3 regions of the Orrella dioscoreae genome follow, and region 2 is predicted to be linked to each of the others. Evidence: predicted binding sites of a transcription regulator. Region 2 holds the regulator's gene; each other region holds the start of a gene.
The links. The regulator FNR, encoded in region 2, switches genes on or off when oxygen is low (the NO sensors DNR and NnrR bind a similar motif). The targets are predictions, from matches to a motif close to TTGATNNNNATCAA.
Positions count from the first base shown of each region.

Region 1: ODI_RS05790 (DUF3079 domain-containing protein) is a predicted target of FNR. The motif match lies at 4,133-4,146, and genes of this name have one in related genera.
Region 3: ODI_RS20475 (universal stress protein) is a predicted target of FNR. The motif match lies at 5,102-5,115, and genes of this name have one in related genera.

Region 1 is NZ_LT907988.1:1,270,957-1,278,711, reverse strand. It holds gene ODI_RS05815 (amidohydrolase) at 1-137, opposite strand, end outside; gene ODI_RS05810 (XapX domain-containing protein) at 229-510, opposite strand; gene ODI_RS05805 (hydrolase) at 581-1,267, opposite strand; gene ODI_RS05800 (LysR family transcriptional regulator) at 1,475-2,404, shown strand; gene ODI_RS05795 (hypothetical protein) at 2,565-3,812, shown strand; gene ODI_RS05790 (DUF3079 domain-containing protein) at 3,852-4,064, opposite strand; gene ODI_RS05785 (sulfite exporter TauE/SafE family protein) at 4,287-5,060, shown strand; gene ODI_RS05780 (SDR family oxidoreductase) at 5,071-6,069, opposite strand; gene ODI_RS05775 (MFS transporter) at 6,269-7,609, opposite strand.
Region 2 is NZ_LT907988.1:3,017,779-3,025,533, forward strand. It holds gene ODI_RS14025 (malate synthase G) at 1-1,915, opposite strand, end outside; gene ODI_RS14030 (LysR family transcriptional regulator) at 2,043-2,945, shown strand; gene fnr (fumarate/nitrate reduction transcriptional regulator Fnr) at 3,236-3,961, shown strand; gene ODI_RS14040 (hypothetical protein) at 4,046-4,294, opposite strand; gene ODI_RS14045 (hypothetical protein) at 4,346-4,585, opposite strand; gene ccoG (cytochrome c oxidase accessory protein CcoG) at 4,618-6,099, opposite strand; gene ccoP (cytochrome-c oxidase, cbb3-type subunit III) at 6,096-7,052, opposite strand; gene ODI_RS14060 (cbb3-type cytochrome oxidase subunit 3) at 7,049-7,237, opposite strand; gene ccoO (cytochrome-c oxidase, cbb3-type subunit II) at 7,234-7,755, opposite strand, start outside.
Region 3 is NZ_LT907988.1:4,462,291-4,470,045, reverse strand. It holds gene ODI_RS20495 (LysR substrate-binding domain-containing protein) at 1-296, shown strand, start outside; SAM riboswitch at 306-384, shown strand; gene metX (homoserine O-succinyltransferase MetX) at 375-1,706, shown strand; gene metW (methionine biosynthesis protein MetW) at 1,703-2,317, shown strand; gene ODI_RS20480 (membrane-bound PQQ-dependent dehydrogenase, glucose/quinate/shikimate family) at 2,575-5,004, shown strand; gene ODI_RS20475 (universal stress protein) at 5,352-6,218, shown strand; gene ODI_RS20470 (exodeoxyribonuclease III) at 6,336-7,130, shown strand; yybP-ykoY riboswitch at 7,261-7,435, shown strand; gene mntP (manganese efflux pump MntP) at 7,440-7,755, shown strand, end outside.

The DNA.
Region 1 (7,755 bases), 1.7 Mb from region 2:
GCCAGCGCCAGCACTTGCACGTCCTGCCCCACGGCAACATAGCGGCCATCGCGCACGGCAACGGCGCTGGCGGTGGGGTTGGCGCGGTCCAGGGTGGTGATGCGGCCGTTGAAGAAGATGACGTCAGGATGCGCCACGTTGCGGACTCCAATACGAAAAAGATTCGCCTGTCAGGCGGGAATTCGGCGACTCGAACAGGACCGGTTGCCGCAAGCGCGGCAGCGCGCGTCAGCCCGGCTTGGACTCGTCCTGTTTCGCTTCGGCGGGCGTGGCATGGCGGCCGGGCAACGGCCCCATCACATGGCTGACGGCATGGACCTTGTCGCAGGCCGCGCTGAAGGCGGTGCCTTGCAGGAGCTGCTTTCCGACCGGGATGAGTTGTTCGCCGAGGAGGATGCCCAGCAAACCCGCCAACGCAATCAAGGGCGGCGCCGGCGAACGGACATTCAACAGGCTGTAGATGACGCCGATCAGCAGCCCGGCGCCCAGGGACAACACATACATTTTCATGACAGACCCCCTTCTTGCAGGCTGCCGCTGCGGCCGTCCGCGCGGGACGGCCAGGACGGCCGCCCGGGCATTACTTGTTGGCCGGGTTCGGGCCGATGCGCTTGCCGTGCTGGGCGCGCTCCGGGCCCTTGTGCACGTGCGTCACGGCATAGTCGATGCCCATGCCGTAGGCGCCCGCATGCTCGCGCACCATGCCGGTGACGGCGTCGTAGGTTTCCTTGCGGGCCCAGTCGCGCTGCCACTCCAGCAGCACCTGCAGCCACGTCATCGGCACGGCGCCGGCCTGGACCATGCGGTCCATGGCGTACTTGTGCGCGTCCGACGAGGTGCCGCCCGAGGCATCCGCCACCATATAGATCTCGTAGTCGCCCTCGAGCATGGCGCACAGGGCGAAGGTGGTGTTGCAGACCTCGGTCCACAGGCCCGACACGACGACCTTCTTGCGGCCATTCCTGGCCAGTGCGTCACGCACGTTCTGGTCGTCCCAGGAATTCATCGAGGTACGCTCCAGGATCGGATGATCCGGGAACACGCCCAGCAGTTCAGGGAAGGTATTGCCCGAGAAGCTCTCGGTTTCGACGGTGGTGATGGTGGTGGGAATATCGAAGATCTTGGCCGCCTTGGCCAGACCCACGACGTTGTTCTTGAGCGTCTGGCGGTCGATGGACTGCACGCCGAAAGCCATCTGCGGTTGCTGATCGATGAAGATGAGCTGGCTGTTCTGCGGCGTCAGTACTTCGAGGTATTTCTGCGACATGGAAGAGGCTCCGGGAAGTCTTGGGATGAAGCCCGTCCACCGGCCTGCATGGCGCGAAATGGTCAGGCCAGCTGCAGTGTAGGTTTCCGCCAGGCCGCTGATAAGTAGCTGAATGGAATGGCATCTTTTCCATTTCTTGGATGCTGGCGGCGCCGTTTCAGTGGTATTGCTGTCTCTCTCCGCGACTCATGTAAAAAGGCAATCCCCATGAAAAAAATGCCGGACCTGGAAGCCTGGGCCATCTTCGCGAAGGTCGCTGAGCTGGGCTCGTTTGCCCGCGCCGCGGCCGAGTTCTCGCTGTCCCAGGCCACGGTTTCCAAGGCCATCAGCCGCCTGGAGGCCAGCATGCAGACCGTGCTGTTCCACCGCACGTCGCGCAGCATGTCGCTGACCGAGAGCGGCCAGGCGGCGCTGGCGCGGGCCGCCCGCATCCTGGAAGAAGGCCGTGCGGTGGAGGCCGACATGGCGGAACTCTCGCGCAGCCTGCGCGGGCCAATACGCCTGGCCGCCCCCATGTCTTTCGGCATTCCCCGACTGGCGCCGCTATTCCCTGAATTCATGCGGCTCCACCCCGACGTGCAGCTGGACGTGCATTTCGATGACAAGCTGAACGACCTGGTCAACGACGGCTATGACCTGGCCCTGCGCGTCTCGAAGCTGGTCGATTCCAGCCTGCTGGCCCGGCAGCTCTGCGAGGTGCAGATCCGCCTGGTGGGCACGCCCGGCTATTTCGCGCGCCACGGCCGTCCGCGGCATCCGCGCGACCTGGCCGGGCACCGCGCCCTGCTCTATACCTATTCGCGCAGCGGCACGAACTGGCGTTTCACGCACAAGACGGAAGGCGAATACACGCACTCCCCCACCGTGCCCCTGCAGATCAACAATGCCGAGGCGCTGGCCCCCGCGCTGATGGCAGGCTTGGGCCTGGCGCTGCAACCGGACTTCCTGTGCTGGAAGGACCTGGAATCGGGCGCGCTACAGACGGTGATGGAAGACTGGAGCGTGGAGCCGCTGGCGCTGCACCTGATCACGCCGCCGGGACGCGGCAAGCCTGCCCGGGTGCGGGCGCTGATCGACTACCTGGCCGACAAGCTGGCGCGGGAACCCTGGGCGCAGCGGCCGCGAGGGACGCTGTAGGGCGCCCACTGCGCGGCACGGATGCAGACCGCCGTGGCCGGCAGCAGCCGGCCGCGATCCATCGCGTGTGACATCCGGATTCAAATTCGGCGCCGGCAGCCAGCGTCGGGGCACCCGCCGGTTGCTATCATCGGTCGGCTTCCGACGCTCATCTTTCGCCATGTCCCTGCTACGTTCGCGCCCCGCCGGGCTGCTCGCCCTGCTCACCCTCGCCGTCTCCACCTGGTTCGCGCCTGCCGGCGCCACCGACGCCCCCGCGCCCACCAGCACCACGCCCCCCGTGGCGCGCACGTATTACGAATCGCTGGACATGTCATCTCCGCAGGCCAGCGCGACACGCTTCGTGCAGGCCTGGGTCGCCCAGGATTTCATGGCGGTGCACCTGCTGCTGTCGCCGCAGGGCGAATGGGATGCGTCGCGCGCCATCGATGACTACACGCCGCAACGTCTGGTGCCGGGCTTCGATGAGTCCGACCACAAGGTGTCGCCGGTCTACCAGCGTCCCGCCCAGGGCGCCGAGGCCTCCCATGACGATGCCGCCCCCATTTCGGAAGTCGATTTCGATCCCACCCGCCGTTTCGACGCGCTGATGCTGGGTGCCGCCCAGCGCGGCAAGCTGCCCTTCGTCCTCACCAGCGAGACGCTGGTCGAGGTCGGCAAGGCCGATGACACGCAGGCCACCGTGACGCTGAAGACCCCCAAGGCCGAGACGCTGACGATGTCGCTGCTGCGCCAGCCCTCCGGCCGCTGGAAAGTGGACCAGGTGCGCTGGCCCGGCGCATCCATCGCCGCCCATCCCTGGGATGGCGAGTCCGGACAGGCCCAGGGCGCCTCCTCGCTCAAGCCTGCCGCGGCGCCCGCCGGCACGCCGCGCACCTTCTACGACGCGCTGGACATGTCCTCGCCGGACACCACGGTGCAGGCCTTCATGCATGCCTGGTCGCACGGGGATTACTTCGCCAGCTATCACCTGCTGTCGCCTGGCGCGGAATGGGATGCCATGGCGGCCATCGGCGCGCTGCGCATGGAACAGCTGATTCCGGGATTCACGCTGAACGACCTGGACCTGTCCCCGCTGGCGAAGAAAACCGAGCGCAGCCGCGAGGACATCGCCCGCGGCGTGGCGCCCACCAATGAATACAACTTCGACAACGCCCGCCAGTTCGACACCCTGCTGGTCGGCGCGGCGGTGCTGAAGAAACTGCCCTTTGCCATCACCGCGGCCACCCAGGCCGAACCGGCCAAGGTCGACGGCAAACGGGCCACCACCGTGCTGCGAACGCCCGATGCGCCGGATCTTTCCGTGACACTGGTCAAACTGCCTTCGGATAGGTGGAAGGTGGAGCAGATCCGTTGGGAGGGGTCGTCGCGGAATATCCGGCCCTGGGGTATTTCGGAAATGAACTAGGATGTTCACAATACCTCTGCCCACGCGAAGCATTTGTTGCTAAGGCCCGATATCCTCCGCTGCAGGCTTGCCCTCGCTCTCCTCCATCCCCCAATCCCCCACCAGATACCAATCCTCCCCCAGCACCTCCGAAGGGTGCTGGGTGCGCCCCGACCCATTGCCGCAAGCCATGTCGCCCGTCGGGCAATAGCGGTCACAGCCCCAGCAGATGCGCTCGGGGAACTTGGGATTGAGGGGGAATTTCTTGCCCACGGTTGACTGCGTCCTTACTGTCATGCCCAGCTTGACTTTCAAGATACGCCTGCCATCCGTGCAGGATATTGATTCAGGGCAAGGCATGGCTCAAGCGGCCTGGCCGCCCATGATTTCAGGTTCTTCCTGAGGATACGCCAGGGATTTCCGAATTTTCAGGCTTGAACCAAGCGCTCAGAATCGGGACCTGCTGATTCCTTCCTGGCCCGCCGCGCCGCCGTCATGCTTGCTCCCGACCTGTTGTCCGCCTCGCCACTCCTGCTTCCCGCCCTGGCCGGCGCCATCTTCGTCCTGGCCGGCCTGGTCAAGGGCGTAGTGGGACTGGGGCTGCCCACCATCGCAATGGCGCTGCTGGCGCTGATGATGACGCCCGCGCAAGCCGCCGCGCTGCTCATCATCCCCTCCCTCATCACCAACATCTGGCAGATCCGTCCCTGGCACACCCTGGGCCCGCTGCTGAAGCGCCTGGCGCCCATGCAGGCAGGCGTGCTGGCCGGCACGATTGCCGGCTCGCTGGCGCTGGGGGCGCCCGCCGGCGCCTGGGCCACGCTGTCGCTGGGCGCCGCGCTCATCGCCTACGCCGCCTGGGGCCTGAGCGGGGCCAAGATGACCGTGCGCGCCAAGGATGAAGGCTGGATGGGTCCTCTGATCGGCGCCGTCACCGGCGTCATCACCGCCGCCACGGGCGTCTTCGTGATTCCTGCCGTGCCCTTCCTGCAGGCTCTCGGCCTGGAGCGCGACGAGTTGATCCAGGCCATGGGCATCTCCTTCACCGTCTCCACGATCGCGCTGGCGCTGGGCCTGTATTTCAACGGGCGCTATCCGGTGTCGGCGCTGGGCCTGTCCTTCGTGATGCTGCTGCCCGCCCTGGTCGGCATGCAATTGGGCACCGCGCTGCGCAAGCGCCTGTCGCCCGCGGTGTTCCGCAAGTGCTTTCTCATCAGCTTGATCCTGCTGGGCACGCACATGATCGTGTACGAACTGCTGGCGCGTTGAGGCCGCCGGATCAGATCGCCCCCACGGACCCCGTCACCGGCAGCACGATGCCGGTGATATAGCTGCTGCATGCCGGCGCGGCCAGGAAGACATAGGCCGGCGAGAGCTCTTCGGGCTGCGCCACCCTGCCCATGTCGGTGCCCTTGCCGAAGTCCGGGATCTCCTCGGCGGGACGATCCGCGGGGTTCAACGGCGTCCATACCGGGCCGGGCGCCACCGCGTTCACACGGATGCCGCGCCCGATCAACTGGCTGGCCAGCGCCTTGGTGAAGGCATGGATGGCACCCTTGGTGGACGCATAGTCCAGCAGTTCCTTGCTGCCGCGCAGCCCCACCACCGATCCGGTATTGATGATGCAGCCATGCCGCTCCATGTGCGGCAAGGCCGCCTTCGCCATGTGGAAGTAACCGTGGATATTGACCCGGAAGGTTTCCTCCCAGCGTGCGTCCGTCAGGTCTTCGATCGCATGGGAATGCTCCTGGAAGGCCGCATTGTTCACCAGGATGTCCAGGCTGCCGAAGGTCGTGACCGTGCGCTGCGCAGCCATGCGGCAGAACGCGGCGTCCTTCACGTCGCCGGGAATGAGCAGGCAGCGCCGCCCTTCCCGCTCGACCTCCGCCTGCGTCACCCGCGCATCCTCGTGTTCGCTGAGATAGACGATGGCGACATCCGCGCCTTCGCGCGCATACAGGACCGCCACCGCGCGGCCGATGCCGGAATCCCCGCCCGTGATGAGCGCGACCCGGTTCTGCAGTTTGCCGCTGCCGCGATAGTGGGGCGCAGCATAGCGCGGCGCGGGATCCAGCGCGGCCTCGTGCCCCGGTTTCGTCTGGTGCTGCGCCGGCAGCGGCGGCGCAGGCTCATCACGCTGCGGGCCGGGCGCGGGAGACTTGCCCTGCCCGGTATGCGCCGCCTGCCGGTCCTTGCGATCCTGCTCCGCCTGGATGTCCTGGTGCTTGCCGACGGTCGCGGCGATTGCCTGCCCCACGTTCCTGTCCTGGGTGCTCATGCCCGTCTCCTGATGTCTGGGTTGCTACCCCGTCCATTCTGGTGGGGTGGCAAACCGCTTGCAGCAGGCTTTGGCAAGCGTTGACTACGAGACGCAAGGCATCCGCCACCAAATGTGCCGCATGCGTCAAACCGTGCCGGAAAACAGAACGGCCCGCTTGGCGCGGGCCGTTCTGCCGTCTGGAAGGCGTAACCGAAGATTAGCGGTTGGCGGATTCCAGGCGCTTGTTGATGCGCAGGGCGATCAGCGTGCAAGCCGCGCCGGACAGCAGGTAGGCGCTGACGTAGGTCAGGCCGTAGTTGGCCGACAGGTGCAGCACGACCAGCGGGGCGAAAGCCGCGCCGAAGAGCCAGGCGAAGTCGGAGGTCAGCGCGGCGCCGGTATAGCGGTAGTGCGCGCTGAAGTTCGAGGTGACGGTGCCCGCGGCCTGGCCGTAGGACAGGCCCAGCAGCGCGAAGCCGATCAGGATGAAGGCGTCCTGGCCGGTGGGGCCGCCATTCAGCAGCGACGGCGCGGCGAACGCGAACAGCGCGATCAGCACGGCCGAACCGCCCAGCAGGTTGCGGCGGCCGATGCGGTCAGCCAGGTAACCCGACACCAGCGTGCCGATGATGGCAACGCCTGCGCCCAGCACCTGCACCCACAGCACGCCGTTGATGTCCTGGCCCGAGGTCAGCTTGATCCACGACAGCGGGAAAATGGTGACGAGGTGGAACAGCGCATAGCTGGCCAGCGCGGCGAAGGCGCCCAGGAAGATGTTGTACCCCTGGGCACGCATCATCTCGACGGTGCCGATGGGGTTCAGCTTGCCCTCTTCCAGCAGCTTGGTGTACTCGTGGGTCACCACCAGGCGCAGACGGGCGAACAGCGCCACGACGTTGATGGCGAAGGCCACGAAGAAGGGATAGCGCCAGCCCCAGGCCAGGAAGTCCTCGTTGGAGAGGCTGGCGTGGAGGTACAGGAACAGGGCGCTGGCGATCAGGAAGCCGATGGGCGCGCCCAGCTGGCCCAGCATGGCGTACCAGCCGCGGCGGTTCTTGGGAGCATTCAGCGACAGCAGCGAGGGCAGGCCGTCCCACGAGCCGCCGAAGGCCACGCCTTGCAGGGTGCGGAAAATGGCCAGCAGCACGCAGGCAGCAAGGCCCAGCGTGTTGTACCCGGGCAGAAATGCCATGCCGGCCGTGGCGGTGCCCAGCAGGAAGAGCGCGGCGGTCAGCTTGACGCTGCGGCCCCAGCGACGCTGGATGGCCATGAACAACGCGGTGCCGAAAGGACGCGCGATGAACGCGAACGAAAAGATGACGAAGGAGTACAGTAGGCCTTGCAGCGGGCCGGCGAACGGGAAGAACACCGCCGGGAAGACCAGGACCGCGGCGAGGCCGAAGACGAAGAAGTCGAAGTACTCCGAGGCGCGGCCGATGACGACGCCGATGGCGATCTCGCCGGGCGCGACCTTGGCGTCATGCTCGGCATGGAGTTTGCGCAGATCGCGTTCCGCGGTGCGCGAATTGGGCTCTTGGGCGTGAGTGGTGCTTGACATCGCTAGCTCGGTGATTCCGGGTATTTTCGGGGCAGCCTCGTAGGATCGCACTCCTGGCGCGAATCCGCCATAGGACAAAATGTCCAATTCCCGCGACGCAACATTTCAGCGTAAATTTTTTAGGTTGTGCCCCCGGCTACGCTTCC
Region 2 (7,755 bases):
TGGAAATGCGCAGCGTCGCGCGGTCTTCCATCAGGCCCACGTCGTTGATGTCGGGCACCTTCGAGCAGCCCACGCCCTGCTCCACCCAGCGCACCACATAGCCCAGGATGCCCTGCGCGTTGTTGTCCAGCTCGCGGCGGATGTCCTCGGGCGCCCATTTGGCCTCGGGCGCCACCGGGATGGTCAGCAGGCCGTCCAGCAGTTCATCGCTGACGTCGGCCAGGCGGGTCTTCTCCAGTTCCTGCTGCACCGACTGCACGTTGATCTGGTGGTAGTGCAAGGCGTGCAGCGTGGCGGCAGTGGGCGACGGCACCCAGGCGGTGTTGGCGCCTGCCTTCGGATGGCCGATCTTCTGTTCCAGCATCGCGGCCATCAGGTCGGGCATGGCCCACATGCCCTTGCCGATCTGCGCGCGGCCACGCAGGCCCGCGTCCAGCCCCACCAGCACATTGCTGCGTTCATAAGCCGTGATCCAGGGCGTGGTCTTCATGTCGCCCTTGCGCAGCACGGCGCCGCCTTCCATCACCGAGTGCATTTCATCGCCTGTGCGGTCCAGGAAGCCCGTGTTGATGAACGCCACGCGCGCGCCCGCGGCCTGGATGCAGGCCTTCAGGTTCACGCTGGTGCGGCGCTCCTCGTCCATGATGCCCAGCTTCACGGTGTTGCGCGGCAGGCCCAGCAGGTCTTCCACGCGCGTGAAGATCTCGTCGGCGAACGCCACCTCGTCCGGGCCGTGCATCTTGGGCTTCACGATGTAGACCGAGCCGGTGCGCGAGTTGCCCTTGCGCTTCAGGTCATGCATGGCCGCCAGCGTGGTCATCACCGCATCCAGGATGCCTTCCGGGATGTCGTTGCCATCGCGGTCCAGCACGGCGGGATTGCTCATCAGGTGCCCCACGTTGCGCACGAAGAGCAGCGAACGGCCGTGCAGCACGAGCTTGCCGCCATCGGCGCCGATATATTCGCGGTCGGGGTTCAGGCGGCGCGTGAAGGTCTTGCCACCCTTGGACATTTCTTCCGTCAGGTCGCCCTTCATCAGGCCCAGCCAGTTGCGATAGACATGCGTCTTGTCGTCGGCGTCCACGGCCGCGACCGAGTCCTCGCAGTCCATGATGGTCGACAGCGCGGCTTCCAGCACCACGTCCTTGATGCTTGCGGCATCGGTCTTGCCGATGGGGTGCTTGGCGTCGAACTGGATCTCGGCATGCAGGCCGTTGTTGCGCAACAGCACCGCCGTGGGCGCAGCGGCATCCCCCTGATGGCCGCGGAACTGCTCGGGGCGCGCCAGGCCGGTGTCGCCGGCGGCGGTCGCCACGAGCAGCTTGCCGCTCTCCACGCGATAGCCCGTGGCATCGGCGTGCGAGCCCTTGGCCAAGGGCGCGGCCAGATCCAGGAACGCACGCGCGCGCGCGATGACGGCGCGGCCACGCGCCGGGTTGTAGTCGCCGCCGCGCGCGCCCTCGCTGTCGGGGATGGCGTCGGTACCGTACAGCGCGTCATACAGGCTGCCCCAGCGCGCATTGGCGGCATTCAGGGCGTAGCGCTGGTTGGACACGGGCACCACCAGCTGGGGACCGGCCTGCACGGCGATTTCCTCGTCGACCTGCGTGCTGCCCGCCGACACGCTGCCGGGCTGGGGACGCAGATAGCCGATCTTCGTCAGGAAGGCGCGATAGGCCGGCATGTCCCGGACCGGGCCAGGATTCGCGCGATGCCAGCCATCCAGTTCGGCCTGCAGGCGGTCGCGCTCGGCCAGCAGCTGGCGGTTGCGCGGCGCCAGATCGTGCACCAGCGCCGAGAAGCCTTGCCAGAACGCCGCGCTGTCCACGCCGGTGCCCGGCAGGGCCTCCTCCTCCACGTAGCGGTCGAGAACCTCGGCGACTTGCAGGCCATGGCGGTTGTTGCGTGCGGACATGGTGGCGCTCCTATCAGTTGGAATGAGGGCGGAAATCCCGCCCGCTGCAGGCAGTGTACGAGCCATGAATGCAGAGAAAAAGGTTATAAAGATAGCTTCATCTTTTACTTTTTATAAAAACAGGCGCATGGACCGCTACAAGCAGATGGGCACCTTCGTGGCCGTCGCCACGCTGGGCAGCCTCTCCGCTGCCGCCCGCGCGGAAGGCGTAGCCCCGGCCATGATCGGCCGGCGCATCGACGCGCTGGAAGCCCGCCTGGGCGTGAAGCTGCTCGCGCGCTCCACCCGCCGCCTGTCCATCACGCCCGAAGGCACGGCCTATCTCGAGGAAGCGCGCCGCCTGCTGCGCGACGTGGAAGACACCGAAGCGCTCATCTCGCAAGGCAGCCGCCAGCCCAGCGGTCCCCTGCGCATCTCCGCCCCCGCCGGCTTCGGGCGCCGCCACGTCGCGCCCTTGCTGCCGGGTTTCGCGCGCGCCTATCCCGATCTGCACATCACGCTGGACCTGACGGACCGCCTGGTGGATCTCATCGAAGAGCGCGTCGACTGCGCGGTCCGCATCGGCGACCTGGTGGACTCGGGCCTCGTGGGCATCCGGCTGGCGGACAACCGCCGCGTCGTGGTGGCCTCGCCCGCCTACCTGGCGCGCCACGGCACGCCCGAACATCCCGACGACCTGGCGCGACACCGTTGCCTGTCCTTCGGCACGCGCGGCAATCAATCGCGCGGCTGGCTGTTCAACCTGGATGGCCGCAACATCGCCCTGCGTGGCGGCGGCGGCATGGAGTGCAACGACGGCAGCGTGCTGCACGCGTGGACGCTCGAAGGCGAAGGCCTGTCGTGGCGCTCAGTGTGGGAAGTGCGCGAAGACCTCGAAGCCGGCCGCCTCGTCACCGTGCTGGACGATTACCACGCGCCCCCCAACGGCATCTTCGCCATCCTGCCCGAACGCAAGCACCTGCCTTCGCGCGTGCGTGTTTTCGTCGATTGGCTGAAAGACGCCTATGCCACGCAAGCGGGGTGGACCTGACCTTTTTTCCTGCCCGCCCCCCTCCCGATTCCACCAGACCGTCCAAGGGCCGTCGCCGCGCGTTTCATCGCGTGTTTGAACGCCCATGCACGGGTCCAGGGTCGCGCTGTGTCCCGAGTTTCTTTTAAGCTGTTGCGAACCGACGCCAAAGGTCCAGAAACCAGGCCTATTCGTCAAGACAGCCCTCGTCCGCGGCATTACAATTGCATCAAGCTTGACGTGGGACATGTGTCACTTCCTGCGCCATCCCCCGGCGCCTTGCCTGACCTGATACCGTAGTGCTTTCCGCCATGCATATTCGAGTCCCCGTTCCCGCTGATTCCCCCCGCTGTTCTTCCTGCATGCTGAGCCATCTGTGCCTGCCCATCGGCATGCCGGCCACCGATCTCGGCAAGCTCGACGACCTCGTCAAGGATCGCGTCCGCGTCGAAAAAGGCCGTCCGCTTTTCACGCTGGGCAGCGAACTCGACGCCGTCTATGCCGTGCGCTTCGGCTCGCTGCGCACGCAGCTCGAACAATCCGAAGGCGACCTGCAGATCACGGGCTTCCATCTGCCCGGCGAGATCGTCGGCATGGACAGCATCGGCCAGCACCGCCACGTCTCCAGCGCGATCGCCATGGAAGACTCCGAGGTCTGTGTGATCCGCATCGATGACATCGACCGCGTCGGCCGCCTGCTGCCCTCGCTGCAAAGCCAGATCCGCCGCCTGATGAGCCAGGAAATCAGCCGCTCGCAACAGATGCTGCTGACGCTGGGTTCGATGCGCTCGGAACAGCGCGTGGCGGGCTTCCTGCTGAACCTGTCGCAGCGGCTCTCCACGCTGGGCTATTCGTCCACCGAGTTCATCCTGCGCATGAGCCGCGAGGAAATCGGCAATTACCTGGGCCTGACGCTGGAAACCGTCAGCCGCCTGCTGTCGCGCTTTGCCCGCGAAGGCATCATCCACATCCATCTTCGTGAAGTGCGCATCCTCGACATGGCCGCGCTGCAGCAGGTCTTCGGCCAGGAGTGCTGAAGCCCGCGCGGCCAGGGGGCCGCGTGTTGCCATGACAAAAAAAGGGACCACGTGGTCCCTTCTTTCATCGGCGCTTTCAACGACTCAACAATCCCCTTCGTCGTCCTCGTCCGCCAGCTTGCCGCGCGACAGGAACAGGGACAGCGCGCTGGAGAACGTGGCCATGCCCCAGAACAGGAAGAAGCCGGCCGAATAGCCTGCCTGGCGCGACACCGGCACATAGCCGAACACCACGATATCCAGCGGATCCACCAGCGCGAACACCACCGCGGTGGTGGCCGCCGCGGCCATGAACGAGGGCCATACGATCCACATCAGCGAACGCCATCCCATGTTCTTCTCCTGTCGTCGTGATCGCGACTGCGTGCTTGCCTGATCGGGCGCTTACTGCGCGCCGGCCGGACGTGCCGGCACGGGGACCTGCGCCTCGGCGGCCTTCTCGACCTTCAGGCCGCGCTTGACGCCCCCGTCATAGATCGCCTGGTCGCCGTAGGACTGGAAGGCCAGGAAGATCGTGATGGCGCACCCCACGATGGCAAGGAACGGACCTGCCATCAGAAGCCAGGGCCAGGGCTCGCGCCACCAGGGGTTGGAAGAGGACGTCGCGGAATTGGCATGGGCCATGAGGGTTCTCCAGGAGTATCGAGTCAGCGGATTCAGCGCGGCACGATGAAGCTGGCCTTTTCTTCCAGCTCGATGGTGCGCCCGTCGGCGTCTTGCGCTTGCGCGCGGAAATGCACGGTATGGGGACCGGGTTCGAGATTCTGCGCGGGCACCTGCAGCACCACGGGCAGGAGGCGGTTCGATGCCGGGTCGAGATGGATGGCGCCGCCGTTCTGCACGGTCAGGCCAGGCAGGCCTTCGGCGCGCAACGTGAGCGTCATGTCGCCTTCCGACACGTTGATGAGCTGCAGGCGGTAGACGTTCTCGATGAGCCCGCCCGCCACTTCGCGGCCCAGCGACGCCCGGTCGCGGATCACGTCGATGCGCAAGGGCGTGCGGGTTGCCAGCGATCCCAGGAAGATGGCCACCAGCACCAGGATCAAAGCTGAATAGATCAGCACGCGCGGACGGAACAACTGGCGGCGCGCCTGCGCGGGCGTCAGCTTGTCCTGCACCGAACGTTCCGACGCATAGCGGATCAGGCCTTGCGGGTATTGCATCTTCTCCATGACCGCATCACAGGCATCCGCACAGGCGCCACAGCCGATGCACATGTATTGCAGGCCGTCGCGGATATCGATGCCGGTGGGGCAAACCTGCACGCACAGGCTGCAGTCGACGCAATCGCCCAGGCCCTGCGCGTGGTGGTCGATCTTGCGCGAGCGCCCGCCGCGCGGATCGCCGCGCTGCTGGTCATAGGTGACGACCCAGGTGTTCGGGTCGACCATCACGCTCTGGAAGCGCGCATAGGGGCACATGTACTTGCAGACCTGTTCGCGCAGGAAGCCTGCGTTGCCCCAGGTACAGAAAGCGTAGAACACCATCCAGAACCACTGCCAGGGCCCCAGGGAAAACGCCGCCAGGGCGCTGCCCAGCTCGCGCATGGGCGCGAAATAGCCGATGAAAGTGAAGCCCGTCCACCCCGCCACCAGCAGCCAGGCGGCGTGCTTGGTCGCCTTGATGCGTACCTTGCGCACGGACCAGGGGTCGCCATCGAGGCGGATGCGCGCGACGCGATCGCCTTCGATGCGCCGCTCGATCCACATGAAGATTTCGGTGTAGACGGTCTGCGGACAGGCGTAGCCGCAGAACAGGCGGCCGGCGACGGCGGTGAAGAGAAACAGCGCCAGCGCCGAGATCACCAGCAGCACCGCAAGATAAATGACATCCTGCGGCCACAACACCATGCCAAAGATGTAGAACTTGCGCGCGCCCAGGTCGAACAGCACGGCCTGGCGGCCGTTCCAGTTCACCCAGGGCAGGCCGTAGTACAGGAACTGCGTCAGGAACACCAGCGCGATCCGCCAACGTGCGTACAAGCCGCTGACCGAGCGCGGATAGATCTTGCGCCGTACGTCGGCCAGCGTCTGCTCGAGCGAGTCGGCGCTGAGGGTGGCTTCGCCGCCCCGCCTCTTGCGCGCGATGGCGGCAGGAGCGGGACGGCTCGCTGAGTCGGATGCGCTGGCGTTGCTCACTGCTTGGACTCCACGGCGGACGGCGTGGCAGCTTGTGCGGTGGACGGGTCATTCGACTGGCGCCAGACCCAGGCGGCCACGATGCGGATCTGCTCGGGCGTCAGCACCTTGTCATGGGCCGGCATGCGGTTCTCGCGGCCTTCCATGATGGTCTGCACGATGGTGCGCTCGGAGCTGCCATACAGCCACACGTCGTCGGTCAGGTTGGGCGCGCCCAGCATCGGGTTGCCCTTGCCGTCGGCGCCGTGGCAGGCCGCGCACGTGCCTTCGTAGCCACGCTTGCCGCGGATCACGCGGATCTGGTCATGCGCCAGGCCCGACAGCGAACGGACGTAGTGCGCGATGTCCGTCGCGTCGCTGGCCGACAGCATTTCCTTGTGCGGCGGCATCATGCCATGACGGCCGTTCGTGATGCTGGCGATGATCGTGTCGGGCTCGCCGCCGTACAGCCAGTCGCGATCGGTCAGGTTGGGGAAGCTGGGGCTGCCCTTGGCGTCGGAACCGTGGCATTGGGCACAGGTGTTCAGGAACAGCCGCTGGCCCATGTCGATGGCGCCCGCGTCGGCGGCGATCGCCGGCACGTCCATCGAGGCATAGCGGGCGTACAGCGGCGCCACCTTGGCCGCGTGGGCCTCGGCGTCCTTCTGCACTTCCTGCGCCGTGGTGTAGCCCAGCAGGCCCTGGTAGGTGCCCAGGCCCGGATACAGCGCCAGGTAGCCCAGGCCGACCAGGCACAGCAGCAGGTACATCCAGGTCCACCAGCGCGGCACCGGATTGTTCAGCTCGCGCAGGTCGCCGTCCCACACGTGGCCCATTTCCTCCCCGTCCTGGCCGGGAGGGCGGCGCGCCAGCCAGGCGCGCTGCGAGAACAGCAGCCACAGGCACCAGGCAATGCCGCCCAGTGCGATCACCGCAATGTAATAGCCCAGGAAGCCGTTGACGAAATCGCTCATGACTGCTTTTCCTCGTTACGCTTTTCCACGCCGACCTGGTCGGCGAACTCGTCGGGCAAGGCGAACGGCAACATGGCCGATTCGCGGTTGGCGCCCTGACGGCCCCGCGAGAAGGCCCACCACACGATCCCGATGAAGGTGAGGAAGCCCAGCGCCGTCATGAAGCCGTTGATGACGCCGATCATTTCTGCACTCCTTGGCTGGCTTCGCGCACGCCCACGCCCAGGTTCTGGAGATAGGCGACCAGCGCGTCTTCCTCGTTCTTGCCCTCGAGGGCCTGCGGCGCGGCATCGATCTCTTCCTGCGAATAAGGCACGCCCAGGGTGCGCAGCGCATTCAGGCGCGGTACGACGGACTGCGGCTGCAGCGGGGTCCTGGCCAGCCACGGGTAACCCGGCATGTTCGACTCGGGCACCACGGCGCGCGGATCGCGCAGGTGGATGCGGTGCCAGTCATCCGAGTAGCGGCCGCCCACGCGGGCCAGGTCCGGCCCGGTGCGCTTCGAGCCCCACTGGAAGGGATGGTCGAACACCGTCTCGCCAGCCAGCGAGTACGGGCCGTAGCGTTGCACTTCGGCACGCAGCATGCGGATCTGCTGCGAATGACAGCCCACGCAACCTTCGCGGATGTAGATGTCGCGGCCCATCAATTGCAGCGGCGAGTAAGGCGTGACGCCGGGGGTCGGCTGGGTAGTCGAGTGCTG
Region 3 (7,755 bases), 1.4 Mb from region 2:
ATGTGGCTGCGCGCGGCAAGGGGCGGCTGACGGCGCGCGCAGGTCCGCGCTATGCCTTGCTGAGCATGGGCCTGGAGGCAGCCACCGCTGGCCTGGGCGTGGCGTTGTTGCCGGATTACGTGGTGGCCGATGCGGTGGCGCGCGGCAGTTTGCGCCTGCTGGATCCCGAGCCGTTTGCGATTGCGGGCGGCTACATGTTCGTGTGCCCGCGCCAGCACCAGCATGCCCCTGCCATTGCGGCGTTCTCGGCCTGGCTGTCTGGCACGGCGCGGGAAGCTTTTCGCGGCGAGTGCTAGAATCTCTTCCACGTTTTTGGCGCCGATTTGCTTGATCTGCTTGCGGGCGCCTGATAAATCCCGCTAAAGAGGTCCGTCGTGACTCCTGTATCCGTTTCCGTTCCCGCCGGGGAACCCGCTTGCGCCACCTCTGGCGCGCCCGCTGTCCACTCCCCCGTTTCCGCTGATGCGCCGCCGGCTCCCGGTTCGGTCGGCCGGGTCTCGCCCCAGTTCATCGCCTTCGACGAGCCGCTGCAACTGTCCAGCGGCCAGACGCTGGCGGCCTACGAACTGGCGGTGGAAACCTATGGCACGCTGAACGCCGAGCGCAGCAATGCGGTGCTGATCTGCCATGCGCTGAACGCCTCGCACCACGTCGCGGGCATCTCGGCGTCCGACCCGAAGGACATTGGCTGGTGGGACAACATGGTGGGCCCGGGCAAGCCCGTGGACACCAATCGCTATTTCGTCATCGGCGTGAACAACCTGGGCTCGTGCTTCGGCTCGACGGGGCCGGCCAGCATCAATCCGGCCACGGCCAAGCCCTGGGGCGCCGCCTTCCCGGTGCTGACGGTGGAGGACTGGGTGCGCGCGCAGGCCCGCGTGGCCGACCACTTCGGCATCGCGCGCTTCGCGGCGGTGATGGGCGGTTCGCTGGGCGGCATGCAGGCGCTGGGCTGGGCGGTGACGCTGCCCGAGCGGGTGGCGCACTGCGTGGTGATCGCCAGCACGGCGCGCCTGTCGGCGCAGAACATCGGTTTCAACGAGGTGGCACGCCGCGCCATCATCACCGATCCCGACTTCCACGGCGGCGATTACTACGCGCACAACACGGTGCCGCGCCGCGGCCTGTCGGTGGCGCGCATGATCGGCCACATCACGTACCTGTCGGATGACGACATGGCCGAGAAGTTCGGCCGCGCGCAGCGCGAGCCCGCCGAAAGCGGGGCATACCGCTATGGCTACGACGTGGAGTTCGAGGTCGAGTCCTACCTGCGCTACCAGGGCGAGAAGTTCTCGCGCTATTTCGACGCGAACACCTATCTGCTGATCACGCGCGCGCTGGATTATTTCGACCCGGCCCGCACGCATGGCGGCGATCTGTCCGCCGCGCTGGCCTCGGCCACGGCCGATTTCCTGCTGGTGTCGTTCTCGACCGACTGGCGCTTCCCGCCCGAGCGTTCGCGCGAGCTGGTGCGCGCGCTGCTGAAGAACGGCACGTCCACGACCTATGCCGAGATCGACGCGCCGCACGGCCATGACGCCTTCCTGCTGGAAGACAGCCGTTATCACGCGGTGGTGTCCGGCTATTTCGACCGCATCGCCCGTGCGCAGGGGCTGCCCGAGCGCGACGCGGCTGCCGCCGCGGTGGCAGCGCGGGCGACGACCGCATCCACGCCCGCGCCCGCCGCGGCGGAGGTTTCCGCATGAATGCCGCGCCGCACAGCGCCCTGCTGCCCGCCCTGCGCCCCGACCTGGCGCGCATCGCCGACTGGATCGAACCGGGCAGCCGCGTGCTGGACCTGGGTTGCGGCGATGGCACACTGCTGGCGTACCTGCGCGACGCGCGTCAGGTGCGCGGCGCGGGCATCGAGATCGCCGATCCCTGCGTGATCCGCTGCGTGCAGCGCGGCGTCGAGGTCATCCAGCAGAACCTGGAGGAGGGCCTGGCCCTGTTCGACGACCGCGCCTTCGATACGGTGGTGCTGTCGCAGACGCTGCAGTCCATGCACCGCACCGAACACATCCTGCGCGAGATGGCGCGCGTGGCGCGCTTCGGCGTGGTGTCCTTCCCGAACTTCGGCTATTGGCCGCACGGCTGGTCGATCCTGCGCGGGCGCATGCCGGTGACGGGACAGATGCCCTACCAGTGGCACAACACGCCCAACATCCACCTGTGCACGCTGCGTGACTTCGAAGACCTGGCGGGCCAGCTGGATCTGCGCCTGACCGGGCGCGCCACGTTCAATGGCGACCGCGAGGTCCGCTTCCTGCCCGGCTGGCGCAGCACCCTGGCGGTCTATCGCTTCGCCTGCCCCTGAGGGCGCTGCTGGGCCGTGATGGCCGGGGCAAGGTTTCAAAAAGCTTAAAACCTCAATCAAATAAGGGGTAAACCCTTATTTTTGTTGTGGATATGCCTACAATCCGGGCCGAGGGCATGTCCCGGAGACACCGCAGGTCTTTCGCGCGAGCCCGCTGCCCGCGCCGCCACGCCGTCCTGGCGTGGCCCAGGCTCATCGCCTGGCATCTCCGCTGTCCCGGCGACGCCCCGAGTCGTTCAACAGTTGGAGAAGCCGCAATGGCAAACCCCCCCGCAAGCCCGTCACGCTTCGCGCGCATCTATGCCGCGATCGTCGGGATACTCGTCGCCCTGACAGGCGCCTACCTGGCCCATGGCGGCTGGCAACTGCTGCAGCTTGGCGGTTCGCTGTATTACCTGCCCGTGGGCGTGTTGATGCTCATCAGCGGCCTGCTGCTGTTGCGCGCGGATGCGCGTGGCGCGTGGGTCTATGGATTCGTGTTCCTGGTCACCATCCCCTGGGCGGTGTGGGAAGCGGGCCTGAATTTCTGGCCGCTGGCGGCGCGCCTGGGCCTGCTGGCCCTGTTGGCCATGCTGGTGGCGCTGGCGTTGCCCGGCCTGCGTGGCGCGTCGAGTACCGACGGCATTCGCCTGGGCGCGCGCGCACTGGCCGGCGTGTTGCTGGTGGGTCTGTTGGGCGCCTTCGCCTATGCCTTCCAGCCGATCTGGATGGTGAAGCCGGGCAAGGGGGAGCAGGCTGCCGCCGACACGACGCCGAATGCCTACAAGGCCTCGGAGGACCGCGCCGACTGGACCGGCTACGGCCGCACGCCCGACGGCACGCAGTTCGCCCCCTTCGACCAGATCACCCCCGAGAACGTCTCCAAGCTGCAGGTGGCCTGGACCTTCCGCACCGGTGATTTCGCCTATGGCGGCGCCGAGAACCAGAACACGCCGCTGCAGATCGGCAACGTGGTCTATGCGTGCACACCGACCAACCAGGTGTTCGCGCTGAAGGCCGACACCGGCGAGCAGATCTGGAAGTTCGACCCGAAGGTGAACGCGGGCTACAGCCCGTCGTGGCAGCGTTGCCGCTCGCTGGCGTACTTCGATCCGGCCAAGGCGCCCGCCGCCGCCCCCGCCGCCGAAGGCGCTGAAAGCGCCCCCGCCGCGCCGGTGTCGCCGCGCCTGTACGTGACCACCGCCGACATGCGCCTGATCGCGCTGGACGCCGCCACCGGCAATTTCGCCGAAGGCTTTGGCGAGAACGGCCAGGTGTTCCTGGCCGACGGCATGGGCCAGGTGATTCCCGGTTTCTACAACCCGACCTCGGGCCCGGTGCTGGCGGGCGACCGCCTGATCGTGGGCGGCTGGGTCATGGACAACCAGTCCGTGGACGAGCCTTCGGGCGTCGTGCGCGCGTTCGACGCCGTGACCGGCAAGCTGGCATGGGCGTGGGACGTGGGCCGTCCCGGCGTGCATACCGCGCCTGCGCCGGGCGAGCACTACACGCGCGGCACGCCCAACACCTGGGCCGTGCCGACCTATGACGCCGAGCTGGGCCAGGTCTACCTGCCCACCGGCAACGGCACGCCCGATATGTATGGCGGCCATCGCACGCCCGAGACCGACCGCGTGAGCTCGTCCATCGTGGCGCTGGACGCGCGCACCGGCGCCGAGCGCTGGGTGTTCCAGACCGCGCACCACGACGTGTGGGACTACGACCTGCCGTCCAAGCCGGTCATGTACGACTTCCCGGACGGCAAGGGCGGCCGCGTGCCCGCGATCATCCAGACCACCAAGCGTGGCGAGATCTTCGTGGTGGACCGCCGCAACGGCAAGCCCGTGACGGAAGTCGTGGAAAAGCCCGTGCCCACGGAAGGTCTGCCCGGCGAGAAGCTGTCGCCCACGCAGCCCTATTCGGTCGGCATGCCGCAGATCCGCCAGGGCGACCTGACGGAGCAGGGCATGTGGGGCATCACGCCGCTGGATCAGCTGCAATGCCGCATCGCCTTCCGCCAGCTGGAGTACACGGGCGACTTCACGCCGCCCAGCCTGAACTGGTACATCCCGCATCCCTCGCCCTTCGGCACGATGAACTGGGGCGGCGTCTCGATCGACAAGGTGAACGACACCCTGATCGTGAACGACATGCGCATCATGATGAAGGGCAAGATCCTGCCGCGCGAATCCGTGAACGAACTCACGGCCAAGTCCGGCAAGACCGGCCCTGGCGTAGGCGGTGTCGTGCCGATGGAAGGCACGCCTTACGGCCTGGTGCGCGCCATGGTGACCTCGTCGCTGGGCGTGCCTTGCACCAACCCGCCCTTCGGCGCGCTGACCGCCATCGACCTGAAGACGCGGCAGATCGCCTGGCAGCGTTCGCTGGGCACGGTCAAGGAACTGGGACCGGCAGGCATCCGCACCGGCATGCCGATTCCCCTGGGCATGCCCTCGCTGGGCGGTCCGGTGGCCACGGCCTCGGGCCTGGTGTTCTACACCGGCACGGCCGACTACTACCTGCGTGCCTTCGACGTGAAGACGGGCGAGGAAGTGTGGAAGTCGCCGCTGCCCGTGGGCGGCCAGTCGACCCCGCTGGTGTTCGTGTCGCCCGACACGGGCAAGCAGTACGTGGTGGTGACCGCCGGCGGTGGCCGCACCGCGCCGGCGCGTGGCGACTACATCATGGCCTTCGCCTTGCCGGACTGATCTTTCCGTCCTGATGCAAGACGCGCCCCGGAAGGAAGCCCTTCCGGGGCGTTTTGTTTTCGGGCCGGGAAATGTCCAGGACGAGGGGGGTGCATGCTTGATGCAGGTCAAGGATCTGGCCTGCCGCGTCCCCCACAATGGGCCCAACCGCACCATGCAACGGCGTTTTACCTGGTTTCCCCGGATGCAAAACGTCTTGGGAAATCAGGGACGCCACGTGCATCATGGAGGTGCCGCGCCAGTGCATGCGCGGCAAGCCTCGCGGCAACGAAGCAGAAAAAGAAGCGGCCAGCCACCCCGCAATGCCGGGCCAGGCGGCCACGTTGAACACCTGACTGGAGATACACATGGGATCCTCTGTACAAACTCCTCCGCGCGCCATTCTTTTCGCCACCGACCTGAGCGCCCGCTGCGACCGTGCGCTGGACCGCGCCGTGCTGCTGGCCAGGCAGCACCAGGCCAAGCTGGTGGTGCTGCACGTCCTGGAGTCGGGACTGGTCGACAGCCTGACGCTGCCCACCTGGCGGCGCAATGTGAAAGACCAGCAGAAGCTGGCGCAGGAACGCCTCACGCGCGACCTGCAGGATGTGGACGTGCAGGTCGAGGTCGTCGTGGAAACGGGCAAGCCCGTGGACGTCATCGAGAAAGTGGCCCAGGCGCATGGCGTGGGCCTCATCGTGAGCGGCATCGCGCGCGACGAGACGCTGGGCCGCATCGTGCTGGGCACCACCGTGGAAAAGCTCGTGCGCCAGTCCGACATTCCGGTGCTGGTGGTGAAGTCGCGTTCGCACCGTCCCTATGCCACGGTGCTGGCTGCCACGGATTTCTCGGAAGGCTCGCGCCAGTCGGTGCGCATTGGCCGCGCCCTGGCGCCCGAGGCCTCCCTGTCGCTGTTCCACGCCTTCGACATTCCGACGCGTGGCGCGGGCAGCGAAGGGGTCAACAGCGAGATCCTGCAGGAGCGCGCCGAGGCCAAGGCCGCCGAGTTCATCGCCGGCACGCCCGAACTGGCCAATGCCAAGCCCGAGGTCATCTATGAGCTGGGCCAGCCCGACGTGAAGCTGCCCGCCTATGTGCTGAAGCACCCGGTGGACCTGGTGGTGGCGGGCACGCACGGCGCCACCGGCATCCTGCGCACCGCGCTGGGCAGCGTGGCCGAAGGGCTGCTGGCATCGTTGCCGACCGACGTGCTGGTGGTGCGCCAGCGCGGCTGAGGCGATTGCCGCCAAGGCAAGGAAGGGCCGCCCTGGGGCGGCCCTTCCGCTTTCCTGGGAGCGGGCGTTGCGTCGGTTAAAGTTGCCCGTTGACGCTTTCCCCCAGGAGTTCCCACCGTGCTGCGCATTACCTCGCTCAACCTGAACGGCATCCGCTCGGCCTTTCGCAAGGGCCTGCAGCCCTGGATGGCCAGCCACGCCGCGGACATCCTCTGCCTGCAGGAAATCAAGGCGCAGGACGCCGACCTGACCGACGACCTGCGCAATCCGCCGGGCTACCAGGGGTTTTTCTGCGCAGCGCAGAAGAAGGGCTACAGCGGCGTCGGTCTCTACCTGAGCAAGCCCGCGCTGAAAGTGGCCAATGGCCTGGGCTGCGAGGAGTTCGACCCCGAAGGCCGCATCATCCGCGCCGATTGGGACACGCTTACCGTGGTCAGCGCCTATCTGCCTTCGGGCTCCAGCGGCGACGAGCGGCAGCAGGCCAAGTACCGCTTCCTGGCCAAGTTCGAGCCGCTGCTGGACAGCCTGATGGCCGAGCATCGCGCCACGGGCCGCGAGGTGGTGATCTGCGGCGACTGGAACATCGCCCACAAGGAAATCGACCTGAAGAACTGGAAGGGCAACCTGAAGAACTCGGGTTTCCTGCCGGAAGAGCGTGCCTGGCTGACGGACGTGTTCGACCAGCGCGGCTTCGTGGACGTGTATCGCGCCCTGCACCCCGAGACGACGGGCGAGGCCTACACCTGGTGGAGCAACCGTGGCCAGGCCTGGGCGAAGAACGTGGGGTGGCGCATCGATTACCAGATCGCCACGCCGGGCATCGCGGCCCTGGCCCGCTCGGCCGCCATCTACAAGGGTGAGCGCTTCAGCGACCACGCGCCGCTGACCATCGATTACGACTTCAAGCTGTGAACCGCGGCTGACGTCAGGAAAGCCGGGGCGTGGCCGAGGCGCCACGTCCCCCGTGAGGGGCATCGGTTTTTGCTATCACCCTGATAGCGGCATGGGTGCCGGCATGCGTATCCATGCTACGATCCGGTCTCCTCTTGGGGAGTAGCCTGCTTCCGTGCATTGCGGAAGAGCGCGAGTCAACACACTCGGTATTGGATACCGTGGCTCGGGCGGCGTAACAGCTTGGCGAGACCAACGGTGCATCCACGCGGGTTTTGTCGGGCGTGTGCGGTGTGCCGTGGTTCTCGTACCCGGCTGGACTCCTCTCCCATGAATTTCTTCTCCGTCGTGCTGCTGGCCTTCGCCATGTCCACGGATGCGTTCGCGGCCGCCATCGGCAAGGGCGCCGCGCTGCACAAGCCCCGCTGGGGCGAGGCGCTGCGCACCGGCCTCATCTTCGGCGTCATCGAGGCGATCACGCCTGTCATCGGCTGGGCCTTCGGCCTTGCCGCCTCCCAATACGTCTCCCGCTGGGACCACTGGATCGCCTTCTGTCTGCTCGCGGGCCTGGGCGCCCGCATGGTCTACATGGGCTTCAAGGGCGACGCTGAAGACGCCCCCGAGGGAAGGCCGGGCCGTCACTCGT